DNA from 2 places in the Rhizobium quercicola genome. Region 2 is predicted to be linked to the other one. Evidence: predicted binding sites of a transcription regulator. Region 2 holds the regulator's gene; the other holds the start of a gene.
What was found. The regulator HrcA, encoded in region 2, represses chaperone genes, less so after heat shock. The targets are predictions, from matches to a motif close to GTTAGCACTCNCNNNNNGNGAGTGCTAAC.

Region 1 (5,301 bases), on a different contig from region 2:
CACCAAATCTCCACGGACCTCATCTGCGTTGGATCCCGTCCGCATTTCACCACGAAAAAGGGCGGCCCTTTCGGACCGCCCCCCAATTCCATCAATCCTTTTCGGATTGATTACATCATGCCGCCCATGCCGCCCATGTCGGGCATGCCGCCGCCCTGCTGAGCGTCCTTCTTGGGGAGCTCGGCAATCATGGCTTCGGTGGTGATCAGGAGCGAGGCGACCGAGGCTGCGTTCTGCAGAGCGGTGCGCACGACCTTGACCGGGTCGACGATGCCCATGGCGATCATGTCGCCATATTCGGACGTCTGGGCGTTGTAGCCGTAGTTGTCGTCGTTCTTGTCGAGGATCTTGCCGACCACGATCGAGGCTTCGTCACCGGCATTGTCGGCGATCTGGCGAACGAGCGACTGGAGAGCCTTGCGAACGATGGCGACGCCGGCTTCCTGGTCGGGGTTTTCACCCTTGACGTTGAGAACGGCCGAGCAACGCAGCAGGGCGACGCCGCCGCCGGGGACGATGCCTTCCTGAACGGCTGCACGCGTTGCGTTCAGCGCGTCGTCGATGCGGTCCTTGCGTTCCTTGACTTCGATTTCCGTCGAGCCGCCGACGCGGATGACGGCAACGCCACCGGCGAGCTTGGCCAGACGTTCCTGCAGCTTTTCGCGGTCGTAGTCCGAAGAGGTTTCTTCGATCTGCGCCTTGATCTGGGCAACGCGGCCTTCGATCTCGTTCTTGGCGCCGGCACCGTCGACGATGGTCGTGTTTTCCTTGGAGATCGAGATCTTCTTGGAACGGCCGAGCATTTCGAGCGTGACGTTTTCGAGCTTGATGCCGAGGTCTTCGGAGATGACCGTGCCGCCCGTCAGGATGGCGATGTCTTCCAGCATGGCCTTGCGGCGGTCGCCGAAGCCCGGAGCCTTGACGGCAGCGATCTTGAGGCCGCCACGCAGCTTGTTGACGACGAGCGTTGCGAGGGCTTCGCCTTCGACGTCTTCAGCGATGATGAGGAGCGGCTTGCCGGTCTGGACGACGGCTTCGAGAACCGGAAGCATCGCCTGCAGGTTCGACAGCTTCTTCTCGTGGAGGAGAATGTAAGCGTCGTCGAGGTCTGCGACCATCTTTTCCGGGTTGGTCACGAAGTAGGGGCTGAGGTAGCCGCGGTCGAACTGCATGCCTTCGACGACTTCGAGTTCGGTTTCGGCGGTCTTGGCTTCTTCGACGGTGATGACGCCTTCGTTGCCGACCTTCTGCATGGCTTCGGCGATATCAGCGCCGACCTGCTTGTCGCCGTTTGCCGAGATCGTGCCGACCTGAGCGACTTCTTCCGACGTGGAGATCGGCTTTGCCTTGGCCTGCAGGTCCTTGACGACGGCCGTGACGGCGAGGTCGATGCCACGCTTCAGGTCCATCGGGTTCATGCCGGCGGCAACGGCCTTGTTGCCTTCGCGAACGATGGCCTGGGCCAGAACGGTCGCGGTCGTGGTGCCGTCGCCGGCGATGTCGTTGGTCTTGGAAGCGACTTCCCGGACCATCTGTGCGCCCATGTTCTCGAACTTGTCTTCCAGTTCGATTTCCTTGGCGACGGAAACGCCGTCCTTGGTGATGCGCGGTGCGCCGAAGGACTTGTCGATGACGACGTTGCGGCCCTTCGGGCCCAGCGTGACCTTGACGGCATCAGCGAGGATATCGACGCCGCGCAGCATCTTTTCGCGCGCGGTGCGGCCGAATTTTACTTCTTTAGCTGCCATTTTGAAAACTCCCGGGCATAAGCCCACATTTTAAGTATCGTCGGATGGTGCGAAGGATCTGCCGGAGGCAGAGCCGATATCAGGCGATAACGCCCATGATGTCGGATTCCTTCATGATCAACAGGTCTTCGCCGTTGAGCTTGACTTCGGTGCCCGACCACTTGCCGAACAGGATGCGGTCGCCGGCCTTGACGTCCAGAGGAACGACCTTGCCGCTGTCGTCACGCGCGCCAGAGCCGACGGCGACGATTTCGCCTTCCTGCGGCTTTTCCTTGGCGGTGTCGGGAATGATGATGCCGCCCTTGGTCTTGGCTTCGGACTCGACGCGACGTACGACGACGCGGTCGTGCAGGGGGCGGAAAGTAGTGCTTGTCATTGTCTTTTCCCTCGATCAAATGACGCTGGGATCTCTCGGGATCCATCGGTCTGTTAGCACTCCGGTATGTCGAGTGCTAGCAAGGCTGAGATAAAGATGGTTTGTGCCGGAGTCAAGATTGGCGCCGTCGTTTCTGTCCGGCGGCATGTCCGTCCGCCGTCTGTCACATCACCATCGTAGAGATGGTCTGCGACACGGGTGAGACGCGCGCCGCGGGCGGTCGATCCACCGGTGCCGGCGGGAAACGGCCGGAAGAAACACGGGGGCATGATGCGCGATCAACACGGCACGAATGAGACAGGCGCCGTTTCCGGTGCTCCGCGCGGCCGTTCCGCAGGGGTGGGGGCGGCACGAAAGCCCTCTTTCGCGGAGGCCGCCCGCGTCTGGGCCCGCATCGGCTTTCTCGGCTTCGGCGGGCCGGCCGGCCAGATCGCGCTGATGCACCGCGAGGTGGTGGAAACGCGGCGCTGGGTGCCGGAGGAGCGTTTTCTGCATGCGCTGAACTACTGCATGCTGCTGCCGGGGCCGGAGGCGCAGCAGCTCGCCATCTATATCGGCTGGCTGCTGCACGGCACGCGCGGCGGGCTCGTGGCCGGCATCCTTTTCGTGCTTCCCGGCCTCTGCATCCTGCTCGGCCTTTCGACGCTCTACGCGCTCTATCACCAGACCGGCACGCTCTCGGCGGTGTTCTTCGGCCTGAAAGCGACGGTGCTGGCCATCGTGATCGAGGCGCTCCTGCGTCTGGCCCGGCGCGCGCTGACGACGCTCTCCTCGCGCGCCATCGCCGCACTGGCCTTCGCGGCCCTGTTCTTCTTCTCCGTACCCTTTCCGCTGGTCATCCTCGCCGCCGGCCTGTTCGGCCTGCTCACGGCCGGGCGCAAGGCGGATGCCGGGCCGGAGGTCAAGCCCGGAGCCGGGGCAGCGGACGGGGCGAGACCCTGGCGGCGGACACTGGCGCTCGTCGCCCTCTGGTCGTGTCTCTGGGTCGCGCCGCTCGGCCTCATCGTTCTCCTCTGGGGGGCGGAAAGCGTCTTCGTCGCGCTGCACATCTTCTTCTCCAAGATGGCAGTGGTCACCTTCGGCGGGGCCTATGCGGTGCTTGCCTATGTCGCCCAGCAGGCTGTGGAAACCCATCACTGGCTGCGGCCGGGCGAAATGCTGGACGGGCTGGCCCTGGCGGAAACGACGCCGGGGCCGCTGGTTCTCGTGCTGACCTTCGTCGCCTTCATGGCGGCCTTCCGGGTGCCGCCGCCCGGGCTCGATCCCGTGGTGGCAGGCCTCGTCGGCGGCCTCGTTGCCACCTGGGTCACCTTCGTGCCGTGCTTCGCCCTCATCTTTCTCGGCGCGCCCTCCGTCGAGCGGCTGCGGGGAAACCGCATGGCGGTCGCCGCGATGCGCGCGATCTCCGCCGCCGTGGTCGGCGTCATCCTCAATCTCGCCGTCTGGTTCGCCCTGCATGTGCTGTTTGCGAGCGTCCGGCAGAGCCGGTTCGGGCCGCTGGTCCTCTCCGTTCCCGATCTGGCGAGCTTCGACGGTGCGGCGGCGCTTCTCGCCCTGCTGGCGGGCGGCCTGCTCTTCGTGGTGCGGCTCGGCGTGGTCGCCACGCTCGCCGTCTGCGCCGGCGGCGGGCTCATCCTCTCCCGGTTGTGAGGCGAGAGAACGCGCCATTCGCACGGAATTACGGCGGATAAGCGCGGCGATATCAGCGTTTAGGCTTGTCTTTTGGCGACGTCCTTGCGATGTCAGCCGGGAGACATCTCAACGGGAAGCCTGCATGGCCGTTCGCATCAACAGCTTTCGCGACATCGCAAGCCGCTATGACGTGGTGCTGTGCGACGTCTGGGGCGTCCTTCACAATGGCGTTGCGGCCTTCCGTTCGGCCTGCGACGCGCTCACGGAAGCGCGCAGCCGCGGCCTGACCGTCGTTCTCGTCACCAATTCGCCCCGCCCGCATCCCGGCGTCATCGTCCAGATCCGCGGGCTCGGCGTGCCCGATACCGCCTATGACCGCATCGTCACCTCCGGCGACGTCACCCGTGCGCTGATCGCCGCCGGCCCGAAGAAGATCTACTTCATCGGCTCCGACCGCGATTTTCCGCTGCTGGCCGGCCTCGGTGTCGATATCGTCGCCTCCGAAGATGCCGAGATCATCGTCTGCGCCGGTTTCTTCGACGACGAGACCGAGACGCCGGACGATTACCGCGCCACGCTCTCCGTTCTGGCCAGACGCAAGCTGCCTTTCATCTGCGCCAATCCCGACCTCGTGGTCGAGCGGGGCGACCGGCTGATCCCCTGCGCCGGCGCCATCGCCAAGCTCTATGAGGATCTGGGCGGCGAGGCCCGCATCGCCGGCAAGCCGCACAAGCCGATCTACCGCGCGGCCCTTGCCGAAGCCAGAGGCGTGCGCGGCGCGCTGGAAGGCGCTCGCGTCATCGCCATCGGCGATGGCATGCCGACCGATGTGCGCGGCGCGCAGGACAGCGGCATCGACGTTCTCTATATCAGCGCGGGCATTCATGGAGCGGAGTACATGACCGGCGAAAAGACCGATGAGGCGAAACTCGCCGCCTTCCTGAAAAAGGAGGGCGCGACGCCGAAATGGTGGATGCCCCGGCTCGCGTGACATGACAGTCTTTCACCGCAACGAGACGAAGAATCCCCTGCCGGCCGCCCTCCACGGCGGCGTCATCGCCATCGGCAATTTCGATGGCGTGCATCGCGGTCACCAGTCGGTGCTGGACCGGGCGCTGGTCGAGGCCCGCGCGCTGGGCGTGCCCGCGCTCGTGCTGACCTTCGAGCCGCACCCCCGCGCCATCTTCCGGCCCGACGAGCCCGTCTTCCGCCTGACGCCGGCGCCGCTCAAGGCGCGCATCCTCGAAGGCATGGGCTTTGCCGCCGTCATCGAATATCCGTTCGATCGCAGCTTCTCGCAGATGTCGGCGCATGATTTCATCCGCGACGTGCTGATGGACTGGCTGAAGGCCGGCCATGTGGTCACCGGGTTCGACTTCCATTTCGGCAAGGGCCGGGAAGGGGGACCCGCCTTCCTGATGAAGGCCGGCACCGACAACGGCTTCGGCGTCACGCTGGTCGACGCCTACCGCGACGAGAACGCCGACGTCATTTCGTCCAGCCGCGTCCGCAGCCTTCTCGTCGAGGGCGATGTGGCGCAGGCGG
Region 2 (10,639 bases):
TGCCTGACCATCGCCCCGGCTTCTGCCCAGCAGAAAAGCCGGATGAGCGGCATGAAGCTGTCCAACGACCAGCCGATCCAGATCGAGAGCGACAAGCTGGAGATCAAGGACCCCGAGAGCAAGGCGATCTTCACCGGCAACGTGAAGGTCGTGCAGGGCGCAACGACGCTGCAGGCGGGCAGCATGGTCGTCTATTACAAGTCCGGCGGCGGCTCGATTTCGGGCGGCAATGCCGAGATCGACCGGATCGAGGTCGACAACAAGGTCTTCCTGCAGTCGGGCACGCAGCAGGCGACGGCCGATAGCGGCCAGTTCAATATGGCGGCGCAGACGCTGGTGCTCAAGGGCAAGCAGGTCGTGCTGTCGGAGGGCAAGAACGTCTTCAGCGGTTGCCAGCTCAATGTGCAGATGGAAACCGGAGAGGCCCAGCTGGATTCCTGCGGCGGCCGCGTCCAGATCCAGCTCGATCCGAAATCCCAGAAGACCAACTGACGCAGCCCCAGATCGTGAACATTTCCTTCAAGCGCAAGCGCGGCGGCGAGCCGGCCGACATCTCCCATGCCAAGGATCCCGGCACCGCCGTCTTCGATGACCGGTCGGCGGAGGACAAGGCGCGCTACGACGGCACGCTGATCGCACGCGGCCTGACCAAGAGCTATCGCGACCGCAGGGTGGTGAACGGCGTTTCCCTGGTCGTGCGGCGCGGTGAGGCCGTCGGCCTGCTGGGGCCGAACGGCGCCGGCAAGACCACCTGTTTCTACATGATCACCGGGCTCGTCCCGGTCGACGAAGGCAGCATCGAAATCAACGGCAACGACGTCACGTCGATGCCGATGTATCGTCGGGCCCGCCTCGGCGTTGGCTACCTGCCGCAGGAAGCCTCGATCTTTCGCGGGCTGTCGGTCGAGGACAATATCCGCGCCGTTCTGGAACTGCATGAACCGAAGCGTGCGACACAGGATGCCAAGCTGAACGCGCTGCTCGACGAATTCAACATCACGCATCTGCGCAAGGCGGCGGCGATCTCGCTTTCGGGCGGCGAGCGGCGGCGGCTGGAAATCGCCCGTGCGCTGGCGACGGACCCGACCTTCATGTTGCTCGACGAGCCGTTTGCCGGCGTCGACCCGATTTCGGTTGCCGACATTCAGGCGCTGGTCCGCCACCTCACCTCGCGCGGCATCGGCGTGCTGATCACGGACCACAATGTCCGCGAGACGCTCGGTCTCATCGACCGCGCCTACATCATCCATGCGGGCGAGGTGCTGACCCACGGGCGTGCCAACGACATCGTCAACAATCCGGATGTGCGCCGGCTCTATCTCGGCGATAATTTCAGCCTTTAGAGCTCCGAGCGTCGCGAACGCGGGAGTGTTTGATGGGCGCGCTCGACAAGCTGCGCACCTCGCCCCTTGACGTCGCCAGGGGATTGCGCGACGTTCGACCATCGATGCCGCGGGGGGCCGCGCCATCGGAACGACGCATTTTCCGACGCTTGCCGCTGCCCCGACAGCCTTACCGGTGTGTTAACGGCATCGCCGATCCTGATGCAGGGCAGGGCACGCGACCGTCTGCTCTGCCGCTTCTTCCGGCAGGATGCATTTCGCAACGGCAATTCTATCAAATTTACGACAGCCGCTTGACCAAACCTTTTTAATAAGCAATTTTCGGGCCAGTTGATGAAACGGGCCAAGATTTCGCGTCAGAGCGAGCAACATGCCGGCCGTCCGGAACGTTGCGCGTCGTCCTCGACGACACCGATATGGCTCCATCGCTTTGAGCTGATGCAGAGGTCGCGAGGCCGTTTCCGGTCTTGAGATGTCTGCGGTAGGGGAGTTTTGCGTTCATGGCACTTTCGGCCAGCCTGTATCTGCGCCAGTCCCAGACCCTGGCCATGACGCCACAGCTGATGCAATCGATCCAGCTGTTGCAGATGACGCATTTCGAGCTGACGCAGTTCATCGAGCAGGAAGTCGAGAAGAATCCTCTCCTGGAATTCGTCTCCGAGGCCGACCAGCCGGGCGACAGCGTGCGCGAGGACATGCCGTCCGACAGCCGGGAGACGGACGACTTCTCCGGCATGACCGACGTCTATGACGGCACAACGCGCGACGACTCCCTGCGCATGAGCGAGACGCTCGACGCCAATTTCGAAAACGTCTTCCCGGACGACACGACCCCGCAGCGCGCCGACGCGCCGGAACTGCTCAGCCAGTGGAAGTCCATGTCCGGCGGGGGCGACGGGGAGAGCAGTGAGGGCTACGACCTCGAAGACTTCGTTGCCAACCGGCTCACCCTGCGCGACGTCCTGAACGAGCAGCTGATCCTCAGCATTCACGGCGCCCGCGACCGGCTGATCGCGCAGACGCTGATCGACCAGCTGGATGATGCGGGCTACCTGCACGCCGACACAACCGAGACGGCGGAACAGCTCGGCTGCACGGTAGGCGATGTCGAGGCCGTGCTCGCCACCTTGCAGCGCTTCGATCCGCCCGGCGTGTTCGCCCGGAGCCTGAGCGAGTGTCTGGCGATCCAGCTGCGCCAGAAGAACCGGCTCGACCCGGCGATGTCGGCACTGATCGGCAATCTGGAATTGCTCGCACGGCGGGATTTCGCCACGCTGAAGAAGCTTTGTGGCGTCGATGAGGAAGATCTGATCGACATGCTGGGCGAGATCCGCAAGCTCGACCCGAAGCCCGGCACCAGCTTCGAGATGTCGCCCTGCGAGGCGATCGTGCCGGATATCGTGGTGCGCGCCGCGCCGGACGGCACCTGGGCCGTGGAGCTCAATCCGGAGACGCTGCCCCGCGTGCTCGTCAATCAGGTCTATTACACCACGGTGTCGCGTCATGCGCCGAAGAACAGCGGCGACCATGCCTTCCTGTCGGAGTGCCTGCAGACCGCCAACTGGCTGACCCGCAGCCTCGACCAGCGCGCCAAGACCATCATGAAGGTGGCGACCGAGATCGTGCGCCAGCAGGATGCCTTTCTCGTCAACGGCGTCGATCACCTGCGGCCGCTCAACCTCAAGACCATCGCCGATGCGATCAAGATGCACGAGTCGACCGTCAGCCGCGTGACCTCCAACAAATACATGCTGACGCCGCGCGGTCTGTTCGAGCTGAAATATTTCTTCACCGTCTCGATCGGCTCGGCCGAGGGCGGAGACGGGCATTCGGCGGAATCGGTGCGCCACCGCATCCGCAACATGATCGTACTGGAAAGCCCCGAGGCCGTGCTGTCGGACGACGACATCGTGGAGATCCTGAAGAAGGGCGGTGTCGATCTCGCGCGCCGGACGGTCGCAAAATATCGTGAAGCCATGAACATCCCCTCATCCGTGCAGCGCCGGCGCGAAAAGCGCGCCATGGCAAAGGTTTCCGCCTGAAAGGTGGGCCGGGGCGGGTGCACTGCAGCACCGGCAACACGCAAAGGATGTTAAGCTTTCATTGACATTTATCGGCAGCCCGCTTATAGGGCGCGCCGACAGTCACGAAAGATGGGCTCCTTTTTCCCCTCCCCTGACGCTGCCGATCACGCGCAAAGTGAAAACGGCTGCGTGAAACGCTTGGAGGTAGGAGGCGCTTGGAATAAACTGGACACGCAAATCATGAAAGAGAGGAAACTCCATGAGTGTGCGTGTATCCGGTAAACATATGGAAATCGGCGAGAGCTTTCGTCTTCGAATCGAGGACCAGATCGCTCAGGCGGTCACCAAGTATTTTGACGGAGGGTATTCGAGCCAGGTCACCGTGGTGAAGTCGGGACCGCGTTTCAGCGCGGACTGCATGATCCACCTCGACACGGGCGCTACGTTGCATGCGAACGGCGAGGCTTCCGAGCCGCAGGCCGCTTTCGACGCAGCATCGGAACGGATCTCAAAGCGCATTCGGCGGTACAAGCGCAGGCTGAAGGATCACCACAACGGCAATGGTCATGCGGGCCTCGAAGTCGCCTACACCGTGATGGACTCGGTGCCGGACGAAGAGGACGAGCTGCCGGAGGATTACGCACCGACCATCGTTGCGGAGAGCTCCAAGCAGATCCGGACCATGTCGGTCGCGAATGCCGTCATGGCACTCGACATGACGGACAATCCGGTGCTGATGTTCCGCAATCCCGGCAATGACGAACTCAATATCGTCTATCGCCGGACGGACGGGAATATCGGCTGGATCGACGCCGCCAGCATGAAGAGCTGACGCAAGGGACGGAGCGCCGCTTCGCGATCGCCTGCAGAGGCGGCCGGATGGCGCATGAAACAGAGACCGAACCTGCCCGGAACGCTTGCGTCCCGAGGCAGACGGTCAGGACAAGCGAGGCGGTGCGCGAGAAGCGGCCGCCTCGTTGATCGACGGTGAACGGCTGGCACGGGGATGAAGCCTGTCGGGCATCGAGGGAAATGGGCCGCAGGGCCGGCACGTCGTGCCGCCCGACGCGACCCTGTCAACAAGGTAAGACACAATGGCATTGGCAGGTCTGCTGCAGCAAGATGCGATATTTCCGACCCTTCGGGTCCAGTCCAAGAAGCAGCTGCTTCAGGAGCTGGCCATCAAGGCTTCCAAGCTGACCGGCCTGCCCGAGCGCGAGATCTTCGACGTCATCCTGCAGCGCGAGCGGCTGGGTTCGACGGGCGTCGGCAACGGTATCGCCATTCCGCACGGCAAGCTGCCCGGCGTCACCGCGATCGTCGGCATTTTCGCACGGCTGGAAACGCCGGTGGATTTCGAGGCTCTGGACGACCAGCCGGTCGATCTCGTCTTCCTGCTGCTCGCCCCGGAAGGGGCTGGCGCCGACCACCTGAAGGCGCTGTCGCGGATCGCCCGCGTGCTGCGCGACCCGGACATGGTCGCCCGCCTGCGCGGCACCGAGTCCGCCTCGGCCATCTATACCTTCCTCAGCGACGACCAGACCTCCAACGCCGCCTGATCGCGACCCCGTGTCAGCGGATCTTTTCCGGCAATCCCTGCAGGTTGATATCGACAGCGCCCGGCTGCGGGTGAATACTCCCGTTCGACACACGGGAGACGATCGCGCATGGGCGGAACAGGTTCGGGACGATTGGCGGGCAAGATTGCCCTGATCAGTGGCGGCGCCGGCGGCTGCGGCCTTGCAGCATCCGAGCTTTTCGCTCGGGAAGGCGCGAAGGTCGGCATCGTCGACCTGCCATCGAGCCGCGGCGAAGAGGTTGCCGCGGGCATCCGGGCCGCGGGTGGCGAGGCGATTTTCGCCCCGGCCGACGTGTCCGTGTCCCGCGATGTCACCGAAGCCGTCAAGGCCGTGGAAGCCGCTTTCGGGGCCATCACCGTCCTCTTCAACCATGCCGGCATCCTGGCCGTCGGGCCGTTTCTCGAAACCGAAGACGACGAGTGGGACCGGCTGATGGCCGTCAATGTCCGCTCCATGTTCCTGATGACCAAGGCGGTGCTGCCGGGCATGATCGCGGCCGGCGGCGGCAGCATCGTGTCCACCTCCTCCATCTCGGCCGTCGCCGCAACGCCGATGGAAGTGCTTTACGACACGACCAAGGGCGCCTGCCACATGTTTGCGCGCGCCATCGCCGTGGAGTTCCGCGACCGCAATATCCGCTCCAACGCCGTCTGCCCCGGCTTCATCGCCACCGACCACGGCAAGCGCGAACTGGTGGGCCTTGCCAAGTACGGCATCGATGTCTCGGATGCGGCCATTGCCGCCCAGCAGGGGCGCCTCTGCGAGCCGATCGAGGTGGCACGCGCCGCCTTGTTTCTTGCCAGCGACGAGGCGAGCTTCATCAACGGCACCCATCTTTTCGTGGACAATTGTTTTACGGCGGTCTGATCCGCGCTTTCTCATCGGTCACAGGAGGCAGGCAGCATGATGGAAGCGGGCGGACACTGGCGCAACTGGGTGGGAAACCAGTCCTGTATCGTGCGGCACCGGGGTGCACCCACCAGCGAGGATGCGCTGTCCGCCATGGTGCGCGAGGCGACCTCGAACGGGCTGGCCGTGCGGTGCGCCGGGTCCGGCCACTCGTTCACGCCGGTGGCGCTGACCAGCGGCCTGCATCTGACCCTCTCCTCGCTGCAGGGTATCACCCATATCGATCACGACCGCAAACGCGTGTCGGCCCATGCCGGCACCACCATCAACCAGCTTGGCAAGGCGCTGAAGCAGGTGGGCCTGTCGACCAGCAATCAGGGCGATATCGACAGCCAGGCGCTGGCGGGCGCGCTGACGACCGGCACGCACGGCACAGGCCTTTCGCTCGGCAATCTCGCCTCGCAGATCGTCGGCCTGCGGCTGGTGCAGCCCGACGGCAGCATCCTTGCCATCGACGACACGCAGCCCGACATGCTTAATGCCGCCCGCGTCTCCATCGGCATGCTGGGCGTGATCTCGGAGATCACGCTGCAGGTGATGGACAGCTACAATCTGCATGAAAAGCTCTGGCGCTGCACCTTCGAGGAATGCATGGAGCGCCATGACGAGCTGGCGGCCGGCCACCGGCATTTCGGCTTCTTCTGGTGCCCGGTGCCGGAAAGCCGGCACTGCTACTGCCTGCCGGACACCGCGTCTGTCTCGACCACCGACAGCCTGTCGGATGTCTGCGAGATGAAGACCATCGACATCACCGACCGGCCGCCGATGGAAAGCGCGTTCGAGAAGATCGCCTATTCCTCGGAAATCTACCCGATCGAATATGTGCCGAACTTTCACGAGCTCGAATATGCGGTGCCGCTGCGCTACGGCAAGCAGGCCTGCCGCGAGGTGCGCAAGCTGATGCTGGAAAAGCACCCGACCTGCATCTATCCGATCGAGTACCGCTTCACCGCCGGCGATGGCGGCTGGATCAGCCCGTTCTACGAACAGGACTCCATCACGCTCTCGGTTTCGGGCCAGCCGGGGACGGATTACTGGAATTACCTGAAGGACGTCGACGATATCCTGCGCCAGTTCGGCTCGCGCCCGCACTGGGGCAAGCTGCATTTTCTGGGCAGCGAGGATGTGACGGCGCTTTATCCCCGCGCCGGGGACTTCCGCGCCTTGCGGGAAAAGCTCGATCCCGGTGGCGTGTTTCTGAACGACCACCTGCGACAGTTGTTCGGGTAGGCCAGAGAGCGTCTGCGTGGCAGACAGGATGCCGGAGAGGCTTTCCCCCTCCCCGGCATTCCTCGATGATCAGCTGGCCGAGGCTTCGCCTGCGGCTGCAGCGACCTTCGGGCCGCCCTTGGCGACGCCGACCATGGCAGGACGCAGGACGCGCTCGCCGATCGTGAAGCCGGCCTGGACGACCTGGACGACCGTGTTGTGCGGCACGTCGGGGTTCGGGATTTCGAACATGGCCTGGTGGAAGTTCGGGTCGAACTTCTGGCCTTCCGGCTCCAGCTTGCGAACGCCGTGGCGCTCGAGAGCCGAGAGCATGGACCGCTCGGTCAGCTCGACACCTTCGATCAGCGTGCTGAGACCCGCATTGGCACCGGCCCGCACGTCGGCGGGAATGGCATCCAGGGCGCGACGGAGATTGTCGGACACGGCCAGCATGTCGCGGGCAAAGCCTGCGACGGAGTAGGACTTGGCGTCCTTGACCTCGCGCTCCGTGCGACGGCGCAGATTGTCCATGTCGGCGGCCAGCCGCATGTAACGGTCACGGAAATCGGCCGCTTCCGCCCGTGCAGCCTCCAGCGCCTCGGATTCGGCCTGCGCCGCCTCATCGGCATCTTCAAACATGTCTTGCACATCTGCCTCGGCCGGCGTGACGATGTCTTCCGCCGGCTTGCTGGCTTCGGCACCGTGTTTGTTCGTTTCGTCGGTCATGACGTCTCCGCATTCAGGATCGTTTCGGGAATTTGATGCCGATATCGAGGTTCGGGCGCCAAAAATCAAGGGTCGTCGCGCCCGATCGCCCGCCGCCCCGGGCATCGACGGGGCAGCCTATCGTGAAAGGCGCGACATGAGCTGCGCCGTATAGTCCACCATCGGCACGATCCGCGCGTAATTCAGCCGCGTCGGGCCGATGACGCCGACCGCACCGATGATCCGGTCGTCGCCATCCTTGTAAGGCGCGACGATCAGCGACGAGCCGGACAGCGAGAACAGCTTGTTCTCCGAGCCGATGAAAATCCGCACGCCCGGCCCCGTCTCCGCGAGACTGAGAAGCTCGATCATGCTGTCCTTTTTCTCGAGGTCGTCGAACAGCATGCGCAGCCGATCGATGTCCTCCGCACCGGCAAGGCCTTCGAGCAAATTGGCACGCCCGCGGACGATCAGCTGCGTGGGGTTCTTGTCGTCGGCATCGCCGCCGGACCAGCTGGCAAGGCCGCGCTCGACCAGATCCTGCGACAGCACGTCGAGTTCGGTGCGGACCGTCTCCTTGACCTTCTGCAGCTGCCCGCGCACCTCGGCGAGCGTCTGGCCGGCCAGATGCGCATTCAGAAAATTCGCCGCTTCCGTCAGCTGCGAACTCGTGACGCCGGCGGGAAGCTCGATGATGCGGTTTTCGACCTGATCGTGCTCGCCGACCAGCACCGCCAAAGCCTTGGTGGGGGCAAGGCGCATAAATTCGACATGCTTGAGCACCGGATCGTTCTTCGCCGTGATGACGAGGCCGGCGCCCCGCGACATGCCGGACAGGACCTGGCTGGCGACGTTGAACAGCTGTTCCACCGGCTGGTCCCGGTCGCTGCGCCGCACCTGCCGGTCGATCGAGGCGCGGTCTTCGGCCGAGAGATTGCCGACCTGCATGAAGGCGTCCACGAAGAAGCGCAACCCGATCTGCGTCGGCAGGCGCCCGGCGCTGACATGCGGCGAATAGATGAGGCCCAGTTCCTCGAGGTCGCTCATGACGTTGCGCACCGAGGCCGGCGAAAGCGACATCGGCAGGAGCCGCGACAGGCTGCGGGAGCCCAGCGGCTCGCCACTGTCCAGATAGCTTTCGACGATGCGGCGGAAAACCTCGCCGGAGCGCTCGTCGAGGGCCGAGAGCCTCTCGCGCATTGCCGATGTCAGCGCCGCCATTTCGGCGGATCGTTCCTTTTGTGCCATGGCTGAAATATAGTGAGAGGGCGTCGGATCGACAAAGGGAAAATTGGCGTTCGAGGCCCGGCACGCGACTTTGACCGCGGTATTTCGCTGCTCGCATTTCCTTTGCGCGGCAACATAGGCTAGAAGGCACGCAAGCTTAAGACCAAGGAGTCCACGATGCGGCCGTCCGGCAGAAAAACAGATCAGATGCGCAAGGTTACCTTCGAGCGCAATGTCTCCAAGCATGCCGAAGGCTCCTGCCTGGTCAAGTTTGGCGATACGCATGTGCTCTGCACGGCGAGCCTCGAGGAAAAAACGCCGCCATGGCTGCGCAACAGCGGCAAGGGCTGGGTGACCGCGGAGTATGGCATGTTGCCCCGCGCGACCGGCGACCGCATGAAGCGCGAGGCCGCAACCGGCAAGCAGAGCGGCCGCACGCAGGAAATCCAGCGTCTCATCGGCCGCTCGCTGCGCTCGGTCGTCGATCTGCAGGCGCTGGGCGAACGCCAGATCTCGCTGGACTGCGACGTGATCCAGGCCGATGGCGGCACCCGCACGGCGTCGATCACCGGCGCATGGATCGCGCTGCACGACTGCCTGAAGTGGATGGAAGCGCGCAACATGACGAAGGTCGATCGCGTTTTGAAGGATCATGTCGCGGCGATTTCCTGCGGTATCTTCGCCGATCAGGCCGTGATCGATCTCGATTATCTCGAAGACAGCGCCGCCGAAACGGATGCGAACTTCGTTATGACCGGGTCCGGCGGCATCGTGGAAATTCAGGGTACGGCCGAAGGCAAGCCCTTCTCCGAAGCCGAATTCGCGAGCCTCATGGGGCTGGCGAAGAACGGCATCTCGGAACTGGTCGCCCTGCAGAAGCAGACGATCGCGTAACGACGGAGGCCAAGCGGTGGCGGGACGGACGCAGGCTCTCGAAGGCATTCTGGAAACGGCGCTCTATGCCGCGGATCTGGATGCCGCCGACCGCTTTTATGGCGACGTGCTCGGTCTGGAGCGCATCGCCCGGGTCGATGGCCGCCATGTGTTTTTTCGTTGCGGACAGAGCGTGCTTCTGATCTTTAACCCGGCCGAGACCCTGAAGCCGGCCGGAGGCGATGCCCTGCCTGTCCCGACGCACGGGACGACCGGCCCCGGGCATGCCTGCTTCCGCGTGTCGCGCGACCAGCTGAACGCCCTGCGGGAGAGACTTGCGGCGGACGGCGTGATCATCGAAAGTGACATCACCTGGCCGACGGGTGCGCGATCCTTCTATTTTCGCGATCCGGCCGGCAACAGCCTGGAATGCGCCGAACCGGGCCTCTGGTCCATCGCCTGAACCGTCTTCTGCCTGCCGTGCGTCGCCCGATCGCCTTCACCCGGATCGGACGACCCATTTTCACCGACCCCTGTTTCCGCGGCGTTTCGACGTCCTCCGGTTCACCCTTCGAGACCCACCATGACACGCACGCTTGACGACAAGACCCTGATCGTCGCCAGCCACAATGCCGGCAAGATCCGCGAAATCCGCGACCTGATCGGCCCGCTCGGCTTCTCCGCCAAATCCGCCGCCGACCTCGACTTCATCGAACCCGACGAGACCGGCACGACATTTGAGGAGAACGCGACCATCAAGGCGCTCGCC

Region 1: the regulator HrcA is predicted to act here: its motif matches at 2,177-2,205, upstream of groES (co-chaperone GroES).

The regions. Positions count from the first base shown of each region.
Region 1 is NZ_JAJOZR010000013.1:46,185-51,485, reverse strand. Features, by position in the region: gene groL (chaperonin GroEL) at 111-1,748, opposite strand; gene groES (co-chaperone GroES) at 1,828-2,124, opposite strand; gene chrA (chromate efflux transporter) at 2,395-3,774, shown strand; gene LRX75_RS18825 (TIGR01459 family HAD-type hydrolase) at 3,899-4,747, shown strand; gene LRX75_RS18820 (bifunctional riboflavin kinase/FAD synthetase) at 4,749-5,301, shown strand, end outside.
Region 2 is NZ_JAJOZR010000003.1:278,735-289,373, forward strand. Features, by position in the region: gene LRX75_RS06485 (LptA/OstA family protein) at 1-492, shown strand, start outside; gene lptB (LPS export ABC transporter ATP-binding protein) at 552-1,343, shown strand; gene rpoN (RNA polymerase factor sigma-54) at 1,844-3,385, shown strand; gene hpf (ribosome hibernation-promoting factor, HPF/YfiA family) at 3,627-4,199, shown strand; gene ptsN (PTS IIA-like nitrogen regulatory protein PtsN) at 4,462-4,926, shown strand; gene LRX75_RS06510 (SDR family NAD(P)-dependent oxidoreductase) at 5,035-5,814, shown strand; gene LRX75_RS06515 (D-arabinono-1,4-lactone oxidase) at 5,851-7,086, shown strand; gene grpE (nucleotide exchange factor GrpE) at 7,156-7,896, opposite strand; gene hrcA (heat-inducible transcriptional repressor HrcA) at 7,909-8,991, opposite strand; gene rph (ribonuclease PH) at 9,175-9,891, shown strand; gene LRX75_RS06535 (VOC family protein) at 9,908-10,333, shown strand; gene rdgB (RdgB/HAM1 family non-canonical purine NTP pyrophosphatase) at 10,454-10,639, shown strand, end outside.